3 regions of the Kribbella solani genome follow, and region 3 is predicted to be linked to each of the others. Evidence: riboswitches for the same ligand, from Rfam matches in the RefSeq annotation. Region 3 holds a riboswitch; each other region holds the start of a gene.
The links. A riboswitch is a leader RNA that binds a small molecule or an ion and turns the genes downstream of it on or off. The one in region 3 is predicted to bind cobalamin.
Positions count from the first base shown of each region.

Region 1: another riboswitch for cobalamin. It lies ahead of HDA44_RS38850 (magnesium chelatase subunit D family protein); the one in region 3 lies ahead of HDA44_RS23105 (ABC transporter substrate-binding protein).
Region 2: another riboswitch for cobalamin. It lies ahead of cobN (cobaltochelatase subunit CobN); the one in region 3 lies ahead of HDA44_RS23105 (ABC transporter substrate-binding protein).

Region 1 covers NZ_JACHNF010000001.1:2,382,972-2,387,177, reverse strand. Annotated here, with positions in the region: gene cobN (cobaltochelatase subunit CobN) at 1-390, shown strand, start outside; gene surE (5'/3'-nucleotidase SurE) at 403-1,170, shown strand; cobalamin riboswitch at 1,360-1,489, shown strand; gene HDA44_RS38850 (magnesium chelatase subunit D family protein) at 1,548-3,626, shown strand; gene cobO (cob(I)yrinic acid a,c-diamide adenosyltransferase) at 3,626-4,206, shown strand, end outside.
Region 2 covers NZ_JACHNF010000001.1:2,388,863-2,393,068, forward strand. Annotated here, with positions in the region: gene cobN (cobaltochelatase subunit CobN) at 1-1,642, opposite strand, end outside; cobalamin riboswitch at 1,675-1,815, opposite strand; gene HDA44_RS10745 (DUF3500 domain-containing protein) at 1,863-2,831, opposite strand; gene HDA44_RS10750 (phosphoglycerate mutase family protein) at 2,822-3,502, opposite strand; gene HDA44_RS10755 (cobalamin biosynthesis protein) at 3,493-4,206, opposite strand, start outside.
Region 3 covers NZ_JACHNF010000001.1:5,069,151-5,073,356, reverse strand. Annotated here, with positions in the region: gene HDA44_RS23115 (MFS transporter) at 1-791, shown strand, start outside; gene HDA44_RS23110 (hypothetical protein) at 805-1,776, shown strand; cobalamin riboswitch at 1,830-2,013, shown strand; gene HDA44_RS23105 (ABC transporter substrate-binding protein) at 2,040-3,062, shown strand; gene HDA44_RS23100 (FecCD family ABC transporter permease) at 3,059-4,042, shown strand; gene HDA44_RS23095 (FecCD family ABC transporter permease) at 4,078-4,206, shown strand, end outside.

The sequences.
Region 1 (4,206 bases), 2.7 Mb from region 3:
GCGCAGGTGAAGACGCGGACGCTGGACGAGGAGGCGAAGCGGGTCTTCCGGGCCCGGGTGGTGAACCCGCGCTGGATGGCGGCGATGCGGCGGCACGGGTACAAGGGTGCGTTCGAGATGGCCGCGACCGTCGACTACCTGTTCGGGTACGACGCGACCGCGGGCGTGGTCGACGACTGGATGTACGAGACGCTGACCACCGAGTACGTCGCGAACCCGGAGATGGCCGAATTCTTCCGGAAGTCGAACCCGTGGGCCCGGCACGGGATCGCCGAACGGCTGCTCGAGGCGGCCCAGCGCGGTCTGTGGGCGGAGCCGTCCGACGAGGCGCTGGAGACGCTGCGCGGCGCCGTCCTTGAGACGGAGGGTGACATCGAAGACCGGGGCTGATTGGGTGGAGCCATGCCGCCAGAGCAGCTCCGGGTCCTGATCACCAACGACGACGGTTACCTCGCGCCGGGAATCCGGGCGCTCGCGCCGGTGATCGCCGGGCTCGGGTACGAGGTGCTGGTGGTCGCGCCGCTGAACGACGAGAGCGGGGTCGGATCTGCCCGCGCCGGCATGCTCGACCGGCCGATCCGGAGCGAGTCCGACCAGGAGAACGGTGTTACGTACACCGGGATCGACGGGACGCCGGCGCTCGCGGTGACCTTGGCCACGGTCGGTGCGTTCGGGCGGACGCCGGATCTGGTGCTGTCCGGGATCAACCGGGGCGCCAACATCGGCGTGCCGATCTTCCACTCCGGAACCGTCGCGGCCGCGCTCACCGCCGCCGGTCAGAACACGTCGGCGGTCGCGGTCAGCATCGACTCCGAGGACCCGGACCACTGGGTGACCGCGGCGACCGTCGCCGGCGAGGCGCTCGGCTGGATCGCGCCCGAACCTGTCGGCACCGTCCTGACGATCAACGTCCCCGACCGCCCGCTGAATCAGCTCGCCGGCGTCCGGCACGCGACCCTGGCCCCGATCAACCGATCCCGCGTCATCGGCACGACCGCTCCCACCGGCGACCCGATGATCGAACTGGAACCCGCCCGCCCAAATCCGCTCCCCGGCACCGACGAGGCCCTCCTGAACGCCGGCTTCGTCACCGTCACCCCGATCCTCGGCATCCGCGAAATCCAAGACGACACCGCCGCAACCACCCTCGACAAACACCTAACCCGCTAACCCGCACCCAACACCACCACCTGGCAGCCCTCACCCGGTTACGCCTGACTGCTGATCGGTACCGGCGGGCGGGTAGTGGTTGGTGGTGGGCTGGGCGGTTGCGCCCGCGCGTGGGTGGAACGGGTCGGTTCGGGCGACCAGTACCCGTTGTTCGGTCCACCACCTCCTGTTGGTTGCCGGGCGGTGTGCCATGATCGGGGCGACGGTTGTGGAGGAACACCGGTGACCAGCTTGCTGGGAGTCCGGGGCGGTCCCGCCACTGTGACCGGAGCCTTCGGGGTCCGGAAGCCAGGACATCTACGGCCGTCCGCCGGTACGCCGGCGTACCAGTGCCGTAGCGGGCGTGGACACCCGCTCGACGAAAGGGACTTCCGCCGATGCGGGCTGCTCGATCTGATGCCGGGTTTCCGTTCACCGCGATCGTCGGGATGGACGATCTTCAGCTGGCGCTGATCCTGGCGGCGGTGTCGCCGGCGATCGGCGGGGTGCTGATCCGGGGCGAGAAGGGCACGGCGAAGTCGACCGCCGTCCGCGCCCTGACCGAGATCCTCCCGCCCGTGGACGTGATCCCGAACTGCCGCTTCTCCTGCGACCCGGACCACCCCGACCCAACCTGCCCAGACACCCCGCACGGCATTGCCGCTGACGCTCCGCACCGCACCTCCGCCGACACCCCGCACGGTGCTGCCGCCAACGCCCCACACGGCACCGACGCCTCGCGTGATGGCTCGGTTGGTGGTGGGATACGGCGGGCGGCTCGGTTGGTGGAGTTGCCGGTGGGGGCGACCGAGGACCGGGTGCTCGGTTCGCTGCATCTGGAGAAGGCGCTGGCCGAGGGCGTCACCGCGTACGAGCCGGGGTTGCTGGCGGCGGCGCATCGTGGGCTGTTGTACGTGGACGAAGTGAACCTCCTGCACGATCACCTGGTCGACGTACTCCTGGATGCCGCCGCGATGGGCCGGGCAACGGTTGAGCGCGATGGTGTTTCGGTGACGCACCCGGCGCGGTTCGTACTCGTCGGGACGATGAACCCGGAAGAAGGCGAGCTTCGGCCGCAGCTGCTCGACCGGTTCGGTCTGACGGTTGATGTCGTCGCCAGCCGGGATCCGGCCGTGCGGGTCGAGGTCATGCGCGCGCGGCTCACGTACGAGGCAGGTCCGGCCGACTTTGCCGAGCGGTACGACGGCGCGCAACGTGAGTTGGCCGAGCGGATCGTGAAGGCGCAGGGGTTGTTGCCGGACGTGATCCTGACCGACGCGGCGTTGCGGCAGATCGCGGAGATCTGCGCGTCGTTCGACGTTGATGGGATGCGCGCCGATCTGGTCACCGCGCGGACGGCGGTCGCGCACGCGGCTTGGTGCGGTCGTACGGTCGTGGAAGTCGAGGACGTACGCGCGGCCGCGAAGCTCGCGCTGCCACATCGGCGCAGGCGAAACCCCTTCGACGCACCCGGCCTGGACGACCAGCAACTCGAAGACGCCATCAACAACACCACCCCAGAAGAAGACCCGGATGACGACGGGCCCGATGATCCGAGTGGCGGGCCGGGCGGGGGCGTCGACCCTTCAACTTCAGCTGATGGTGATGAGCAAGTACCTGGTGAGGCGACTGCTGGTCCTGCTCCGAGCGGCGACGTCGCGGGTAGTGGCGAGCCGTACAAGGCGCGGCTGTTGAGTGTGCGGGCTGCTGGGGTGGGTGTGGCTGGGCGGAGGTCACGGGCGCTGACCGAGGTGGGGCGCGTGGTGGGGGACCGGGCTCGGGTCGGGCGGGAAGCCGGGCGGCCGCATTTGCTTGGGACGATTCGGAGCGCGGCGCCGCATCAGCATGCGCGTGGGCGGAGCGGTCCGGGGCTGACGGTACGGGCGGCGGACGTGCGGCTCGCCGTACGCGAAGGCCGCGAAGGGAACCTCGTCCTGTTCTGCGTCGACGCATCCGGATCGATGGGTACGAAGAAGCGGATGAGTGAGGTCAAGACCGCGATCGTTTCGCTGCTGCTGGACGCGTACCAGCGCCGCGACACCGTCGGGCTGGTCACCTTCGCGGGCGCCGGCGCGACGGTCGCGCTCCCGCCGACGGGCAGCGTGGAAACCGCGGTGCGACGGCTCGAATCATTGCCGACCGGTGGGCGTACGCCGCTCGCGGAAGGTTTGTTGCAGACGGCCGAGCTGCTTCGGGTCGCCGCGATCCGCGATCCGCGCCGGCGACCGTTGCTGGTACTCGTCACCGACGGTCGCGCGACGTACGGCGAGAACGCGTTCGCCCGCGCCCGGGAGGCGGCCGGGTGGTTGGGACAGCGGGGGATCGCGACGGTGGTGGTCGATTGCGAACCGCGTCGCGGCGTACGGCTCGGGCTGGCCGCGGAGCTCGCGGGCGATCTCGGCGCGGAGTACCTCGATCTCGGGGATGTTGCCGCCGGCAACCTTGTCCGTACGGTCAGCGAACGGAAGGCGGCCTGATGCCGAAAGGGCAGCCGGTCGCCGTACCGGATGACGGCCTGACCACGCGGCAGCGGCGGAACCGGCCGTTGCTGATGGTGCACACCGGGGAGATGAAGGGGAAGTCGACCGCCGCGTTCGGAATGGCGTTGCGCGGGTGGAACCAGGGCTGGCGGATCGGGGTCTTCCAGTTCGTGAAGAGCGCGAAGTGGAAGGTCGGCGAGGAGAACGCGTTCAAGGCGCTCGGGCGGCTGCACGACGAGACCGGCGAGGGCGGACCGGTCGAGTGGCACAAGATGGGTGAAGGGTGGAGCTGGTCGCGCAAGCCTGGTACGGATGCCGATCACGCGGCCGACGCGTTGGAGGGGTGGCGGGAGATCCAGCGCCGGATCGCGGCCGAGGCGCACGATCTTTACGTGCTGGACGAGTTCACGTACCCGATGAAGTGGGGCTGGGTGGACGTGGACGAGGTGGTCGAGACGCTCAGCGATCGGCCGGGGCACCAGTACGTGGTGATCACTGGGCGGGACGCGCATCCCAAGTTGGTTGAGGCGGCCGATCTGGCCACTGAGATGACCAAGCTCAAACACCCGATGGACAC
Region 2 (4,206 bases), 2.7 Mb from region 3:
AGCCGGCCGCCAGCCCGATGCCCTTGCCCGGCAGCCACTCCAGCGTGCCGTGCTTCCCGAGGTGTACGACGGCCTGCGCGCCGAAACCGCCGTCCGTCGGCGATGCCTCCAGCCAGCGGTACGCGGCGAGGTAATGGTGTGACGGCGCCATGTCCGGGTCGTGGTAGATCGCCACCGGGTTCTCGCCGAAACCACGCGGCGGCTGGATCATCAGGACGACGTTCCCGAACCGCAGCGCGGCAAGTGCGATCGCGGGTTCGTCGCCGGAGGTGTCGACGTACAGCTCGCCGGGCGCCTCGCCCCACGCGTCGGTCATTGCCGTACGCAACGAATCGGGCACGCGGCCGAACCAGGTCGCGTACGTGGACAGCGGGATCTTCGCGACCGCATCGGCCAACTGCTCGTCGGTCAGCCAGTCGACGTCGTGCCCGCCCGCGGCGATCAGCCGGTGGATCAGCCCGTCGGCGCCGTCCGCGCCCTGCAGCTCGCTCAGGTCGAGTCCGCCGAGGTCGTACCCGGCTGCTTCCAACTGTCCGAGCAGGACGACCGCGGACGCCGGGGTGTCCAGGCCGACCGCGTTCCCGATCCGCGCGTGCTTCGTCGGGTACGACGACAGGACCAGCGCGATCCGCTTCTCGGCGGCAGGGATGTGCCGCAACCGCGCGTGCGCGACCGCGATCCCGGCCAGCCGCGTACAGCGCTCGAGGTCCGGCGCGTACCGGGCCAGGCCGTCCTGGTCGTACGCCTTGAACGAGAACGGGATCGTGATCAGCCGGCCGTCGAACTCCGGGATCGCGACCTGAGTGGCCGCGTCCAGCGGGCTCACCGCCGCGTCGCTGTCCACCCATTGCTCGCGGGTCGAGGTCAGCGCGAGTCCCTGGATCAGCGGGATGTCGAGCGCGGCGAGCGCGCCCGCGTCCCAGGCGTCATCCGCGCCACCCGCGCTGGCGTCGGCGGCGACCGATCCGCCGGCCGCGAGCAACGTCGTGACCAGGACATCGCATTTCCTGAGCAGGTCGAACAGGCCGGTGTTGTCGGCGCTGGTCGGGTCGAGCCCGCGGAGCGTTCCGCAGTACACCGGCAGTGGTTGCGCGCCTGCCTCCTCGACCGCCGCGGCGAGGGCGTCGACGAAGGCGGTGTTGCCGGAGATCTCGTGGGCGCGGTAGTACACGATGCCGACGACTGGGCGGTCGTCCGGTGTGTACGTGCCGCGGACGCCGTACGCCGGGAGTGCGTGCGGCGGGTCGAATGCGTCGCCGGTGAGCAGGAGGGTGTCGCGCAGGAAGCCGGCCAGGTTTCGGAGGTTGTCCGCGCCGCCCTCCCTCAGGTAGGCGAGTGCCTCGGTGACCGCACCGGCCGGGACTGTCGACAGCGACATCAGCTCGGCGTCGGGCGCCGCCTCACCGCTGACGACGACGGCAGGTTTCCCGGCTGCGAGTACCGCGTCCAGCCCGTCTTCCCAGGCGCGTCGACCGCCGAGCAGCCGTACCACGACCACCGCGGCGTCGGCGAGGAGTGCGTCCAGTGCGCCCAGTTCCAGGCGGGACGGGTTGGCGACCTTCCACCCGGCATCAGCCTGAGCGGCCGCGAGCAGATCGGTGTCAGCAGTCGAGAGCAGCAACAGCTCCGCGGCGACAGGCATGAGCGACCGTTCCTTTCCGGGGTGTCCACGCCCCGATTCCAGGTACGACGGCGGCAGTTCCTGACTCACTCCAACACGGAGCTCACAGTGGCGGGACCGCCCCGGACTCACACCGGGTTCCTGCTGATGCCATCGCTTACACCCCGGACTCTACCGGCTCTTCCACGACACCTCGCACTCCCCGACGGTTCGGGAAGGAAGAGCGAGGAGGAGAGGGGGTCTAGCGGTGCATTGTGTAGTGGGCTGCTAGGAGGTCGGTGGCCCAGTCGTTGCGTATGTCTCGCCAGACTGAGTGGATGTGGTTGGCGTTGTCCTGGGTGTTGTCGTATTCGGCCAGGAAGGTGGGGCCGGCGATCGAGTAGTAGTGGCGGTGGCCGGGGCCGGGGGTGGTTTGGCCGGCCCAGGCGAACGTCAGCTGTTCGATGCCGTGGTCGGTGATGTCGTGCCAGGTCTGCAGGCCGATCGGTCCGGCGGCGCGGCCGACGTACTGGCCGATCAGCAGGCTGAAGAGCTGGCGCTGGTCGGCGGACATGTCGCCGTACGACAGACCGCGGTGCAGCAGGGACGGATCGGCCACCGGATCGTGGCGGGTGAGGATGTCATCCGGTGCGTCGGGTGAAACCACAGCGAGCTCCAGCTGACCCGGCTCCAACGAATGCAGTAACTGGAAGCCGAGGTCCTGTTCACCAGCCAGGAACCGCCGCCCAGCCTTCGGACCGGTACGCACCTCCGCCGGGTTCGACCCGAAGAACTGCGGTGTGAATGCGACCGCACCTTCCACCACGGTGACATGCAGTGCCAGGTGGTGACCGTTCAACCGCCACGCCCACGGCTCAGTACCGTTCGGGTCGCCCAGCACGCGCAGGAAGTACCGATCGCCGACGATCGACCCCTCCCACTCCCCCGACTCCGGAAGCTCAGGCAGACCGCGTACGACCACCTCCGCGTCCAGTACGGCCCACACGTCCGCCGCACCTCGTGCACTGCAATCGGTCGCGACCAACCGCTCCACCAGCTGCTGCTGCACCGGTGTCAGCTCCGTCAGCGCCAGACCGGGAACCGAACCCGGTAGGTACGTCCACTGCTGATGGTCCGGCGTGTCGAACGGCGCACGGATCTTCTCCGTCTGCGCCGGGGTCAGACTCGCCAGCAGCTCGAGCACCGTGTCCCGCGTCTGCGCTACAACCATGCTGATCGCTCCCGCTCCGTTGGCTCGTAGGGTGTCCACTGCTCGAACGGCCGGTCCAGCTTGTACCGGAAATCGGGTTGCCGCAGCAGCACGCGTGTTTCCGCGTTGTCCGGGTTCCGCAGCGACTCGAAGAACCGGACCGACCAGTGGAACCAGCGCGTACAGAACAGCCGCATGGTCAGCCCGTGTGACACCAGCAGCACGTTCCGCGGCGCGTCCGGGCTGTCGAAGTCGCGGTGCATCGTCTCCAGGAACGTCGACACCCGGTCGTACACGTCCGCGCCGGATTCACCATGCGTGAACCGGTAGAAGAAGTGCCCGAACTCGTCGCGCAGCTGCCGTTGCCGCTCGATGTCAGCGGTGTCCTGGAAGTTCGCCCAGTCCTGCTCGCGCAGCCTGGGTTCCTCGCGCGCCAGCCCGATCAGGTCGTTCAGTCCGAGCGACTCGAGTGTCTGCAGTGCCCGGAGGTACGGCGACACGTACACGCGGACCGGCTCGTTCTCGAACAGCTCACGCAACTGCTTGCCGGTCCGCGCCGCCTGCTCGTGGCCGTGTGCGGTGAGCGGGATCGCGTGGTCGGGCACCCGCTCGAACACCGACTTGTCCAGGTTCGCCTCTGACTCACCGTGCCGCAACAGCACGATCCGCAGCGGCCGTCGGCTCAACCCCATCCCCGCCCCCTTCCATTGCATACGCCAACCACAGCCGCGAGTACAGCAGCCGCCACACCGACCCGGCGGGCCAGCGTGGCGGTTCGGCGTACGTCCGCGACCGTCGGCGTCGGTCCGTCACCGAGCGTGCCGCGATTCTCCGCGTACGTCCCGTAGCTGTTCGTGCCACCGAGGGTCAGGCCGAGCGCACCCGCGTACGCCGCCTCGACCGGGCCGGCGTTCGGGCTCGGGTGCTTGCCCGCGTCGCGCCGCCACACCCGTACGCTCTCCCGCGCCTGACCGGCCGCGACACCGGTCAACGCCGCGCATACCCGAGCCGGTACGAGATTCACCACATCATCCAGCCGCGCCGACGCCCAGCCGAAGTTCACGTACTTGGGCGACCGGTAGCCGACCATCGCGTCCAGCGTGTTCACCGCGCGGTACGCCAGCAACCCGGGTACGCCGAGCGCGCCGCCCCACAACAGCGGCGCTACACACGCATCGGACGTGTTCTCCGCGACCGACTCCACCGTCGCCCGCGCTAGCTCGTCCGCCTCCAGCGCACTGGCGTCCCGCGCACACAGGTGACTCAGCCGATCCCGCGCCGCCGGAATGTCCTTCTCCTCCAGCAGCCCGGCCATAGCCTCCGCCTCACGCTCAAGACTCCGGGCGCCCAGCACCGTCCAGGTCGCCGCAGCCGTGACGGCCGTGTGCAGTACCGG
Region 3 (4,206 bases):
TGGCCGGGCCGGCGCTAGGTGGGGTGCTGGTCGGTTCGGTCGGCGTGACCTGGGCGTTCAGCGTCGAGCTGGTCGGCATCATCTTCGCGACCCTGCTGTACGCCCGCCTCGGCTCGTACCGGCCGAGTGAGCAGACGTCCGCGCCCAGTCTGCGGGCGATCGGTGGCGGGATCACGTACGCGTTCCGGCGCAAGGATCTGCTGGCGACGTACCTGGTGGACATGGTCGGGATGTTCTTGGCGATGCCGATCGTGCTGTTCCCGGCGTTCGCGACCGAGGTACTGAAGGAACCGAAGCTGCTTGGTCTGCTGTACAGCGCGGAGGCGGTCGGGGCGATGTGCGCCAGCCTGACCAGTGGCTGGGCGAAGCACGTCCACCATCAGGGCCGGGCGGTGGTCCTGGCGACGATGTGCTGGGGCGCGGCGGTCGGGGTCGCCGGGCTGGCCCCGAACATCTGGTTCGCGATCGCGTTCTTCGCCGTCGCCGGGGCGGCCGACATGGTGTCGGGGCTGTTCCGTGCCGTGATCTGGAACCAGACGATCCCGGACGAGATGCGCGGCCGGCTGGCGGGGATCGAGATGCTCGGCTACTCCCTCGGCCCGCTCGGCGGCCAGGCTCGCTCTGGCGTGGTCGCGGACCTGACCACAGTCCGGACCGCGATCGTCAGCGGCGGCGCGCTGTGCGTCGTGGGCGTACTAGGTACCGCGGCCTGGTTACGCGAGTTCTGGCGCTACGACGCCCGCACCGACGAACACGCCGTCCGCGAAAGACAACTCCGCGCCGCGGGCTAGGCTTCGGGGCATCATGCGTATCCGCCGGGTAGTGATCACGGGGCTGGCTGCCGGACTGTTGGCCGGCTGTGGTGGGCTCAAGCCGGAGAACGCGCCGAGTGCGCCGCCGCTGGTGTCGGTGAGTACGCCGCCGGACTCGGAAACACCGTCCCAAACGCCGTCGGCGACGCCGAGTGAGTCCGCGAAGGCCGCCGACACGTTGTGCGTACGTATGAACGCGACCCTGGTGCGATCGACCCTCGCCGTACCGGTGGCGACCGTCCAGCCGAAGACACCGCCGGCCGACTTCGGCATCCCGACGTACGACGTCTGCCAGCTGGAGCTCGGCATCGGCCCGAACCCGCCGGTGCTGAACGTGGAGACTTCGGTGCTCCCGGCAACAAAGGCGATCCTGGCGGCAACCCAGAAGGCGTACGCTGCGACCAAGGGCGAACCGGCCAAGCCGGCCGTCGTGGGCGAAGGTGGATACGGGACCAGTACGTTCGTGGTGTTCTTGCTGGGCGGCAAGCTGTACAAGATCGCCGGGCCGAAGGCGACGCCGGCGAAGTACGTCGAGATCGCGCGGGACGTCGCGCTCCAGCAGCCGGGGCAGTTGGTGCCGGAGTGGCGGATCACGCGGCCGGAATGCGATCGCGGGTCGGCCGCGGCCGAGAAGGTGATGGGCGCCGCGGCGATGATCCGGCGGGACGGGCAGACCCTGAGCGGCGACCCGGTCTGCGGCTGGGTGAACTCGGCGAGTGTGCTGTACAGCACGGTCCGGCGGACCCCGAACGCCAAGGCCTTGATGGCTCCGATCCGCACGGCGGCGACGGCCCAGTCCGTACCGCTCGGCGACGAGGGGTATGTCGACACCGCCACCGGGCGGACCACGATCCGGGTCGGTGACGACAAGCTGGTCGACCTGGTCCCGCTGCCGGCCCGCGCGATCAATCCGGATCTGATGACGCAGTTCGCGCTCGCGATGTCGCCGCTGTACACGCGCTGAGCTGCCCTGCTGAGACGTTCGTCGCGATGCCCACCGCGACCGGATCGCGGGTGTTAGGGTGGCGGCGCCGTGGTGTACGGGAAGCCGGTGCGGTACCGGCGCGGCCCTCGCCACTGTGATCGGGATGTGCATCAGTCGTACCCGCGAGGGGACCACTGGCCGCGTGCGGCTGGGAAGGTCAGACCGGTGGACGCGGTACCCGTCAGCCAGGAGACCGGCCACGGCGTTGACCCGTCCACGAGGTGCTGGAGGAGCGGTCCGCCATGGCCGTTGTACGCGTTGTTGCCGCTGTCCTGTCCCTGTCGTTGCTGGCCGGCTGTGGTCCCGCCGCCGAGGCCGGCTCGCGCGCCGACGCGATCACCGTGAAGAACTGCGGGATCGACGTCACCGTCAACGGTCCACCGAAGCGCGTGTTCGCCGCGTACCAGCCGGCCATCGAAATGGCGCACGCGCTGGGTATCTCCGATCGGCTGGTCGGCACGGCGTACCTCGATGCGCGGGTGCTGCCGGAGTACGCCGCCGCGCAGGCGAAGGCGAAGTACTTCAAGAACCTGCCGAGTCGTGAGGAACTGCTCAGTCAGAACCCGGATTTCGTGCTGTCCGGGTTCAACGACGTGTTCAGCGCGGGCGGTAGCGACTCGAGTTTCGGTAGCCGGAAGAGCCTGGCCGACCTCGGCGTACGTACCTGGATCTTCAGCCCGCTCTGCCCGACCGCGGACGGCAAGGGCGACGAGGCGATCGACCCGGCGACGGTCTCGATGGACAACGTGTACGCGGACCTGCGTGATCTCGGCCGGCTGTTCGGCGTCGAGGACCGGGCCGAGAGCGTGATCGCGGACCAGCAGCGCCGGATCGCCGCGGTCGGGAACGCGGTCAAGAACGCGCCGCGGCCGACCGTCGCGATCATCCGGCCGGCGCTCGAAGGCGGTGGTCTGACGGTTTCCGGCGGACCGGATTTCGGTACCGTGCTGATCCGGCAGGCCGGTGGCGTGAACGCGTTCGCGGACCTGACTTCGAAGCGGAACGTGAAGATCAGCGTTGAGGAGTTCATCAAGCGCGATCCGGACTACGTACTGATCAGCGGGTGTTGCGACGCAGCCATGACGGCCGCGTCGTCGCAGCCCGATGTGGACAAGCTGCTGGCCAACCCGGCGTACGCGAATCTCAAGGCGGTACGCAACCGGCACGTGATCCCGTGGCTGTTCGCGAATCACTCGGCCGGAGTGCGGGGCGCGTACACCACCGAGAACCTGGCACACATCCTGCATCCTGACCTGGTCAAGTGAAGAAAGCGGGCGGTCTCGCCCTCTGCGTCGCGGTGCTCGGGGTCGCCGTGGTGCTGTCGTTGTGCGCCGGCAACCGGTGGATCGGGATCGGTGAGGTGTACCGGGCGCTGACCGAGTTCGGCGGCAGCGACACCGATCGGGTGATCCGGTACTTGCGGCTGCCGCGCACGCTGGCCGGGGTGCTCGTCGGCATCGCGCTGGGCCTGTCGGGCGGGGTGATGCAGGGCGTCACCCGGAATCCGCTCGCCGATCCGGGCATCCTCGGCGTGAACGCGGGCGCGGCGGTGGCGGTGGTCGCGGCGATCGGGCTGTTCGGGGTGCACAGCCTGAATGGCTACGTCTGGTTCGCGATGGGCGGCGCGCTGGTGGCGACCGTGGTCGTCTACCTGGTCGGGGCGGTCGGCGGTACGACGCCGGTGAAGCTCGCGCTGGCCGGCGCGGCGATCTCCGCGTTGCTGGGCTCGATCACCTCGGCGGTGACGTTGCTCGACCTGTCCACGTTGAACGAGTATCGCTTCTGGGTGGTCGGATCGTTGTCACTCGCGGACCAGGGGATCGTCGCCCAAGCGGTCCCATTTGTTGCTGTGGGCACCTTTTTGGCGCTGATGCTGGGGCGATCGCTGAATCAGCTTGCGCTCGGCGAGGATCTGGCTCGCGCGCTCGGTACGCGGGTGATGCTGGTGCGGTCGCTGGCCGGTCTTGCGGTGGTTGTGCTGGCCGGTACGGCGACTGCTATCGCTGGTCCGATCGGGTTTCTCGGTCTGGCCGTACCGCATGTCGCGCGGACGATTGTCGGGCCGGATCAGCGGTGGATTCTGCCTTGGTCGATGGTGCTTTCTCCGGCTGTACTGCTGCTTGCCGATGTTGTTGGTCGCGTCGCGGCACGGCCGGCCGAGTTGCAGGTCGGAATTGTCACCGCGTTGGTGGGTGCGCCGTTGTTCATCGCCCTGGTCCGGCGGCGGCGAATGGCATCACTGTGAAGGTTCACAGCGTTGTGGTCTCGGGCACTGCTTGGGTGTTCATTGTGCTCGTTGGCGCGTTTGCACTGACTCGGGGCGATTACACGCTGCCGATCGAGGAAGTCCTTCGTACGCTGTCGGGGCATGGCACTTTGATCACGTACGACGTCGTGGTGAACAACCGA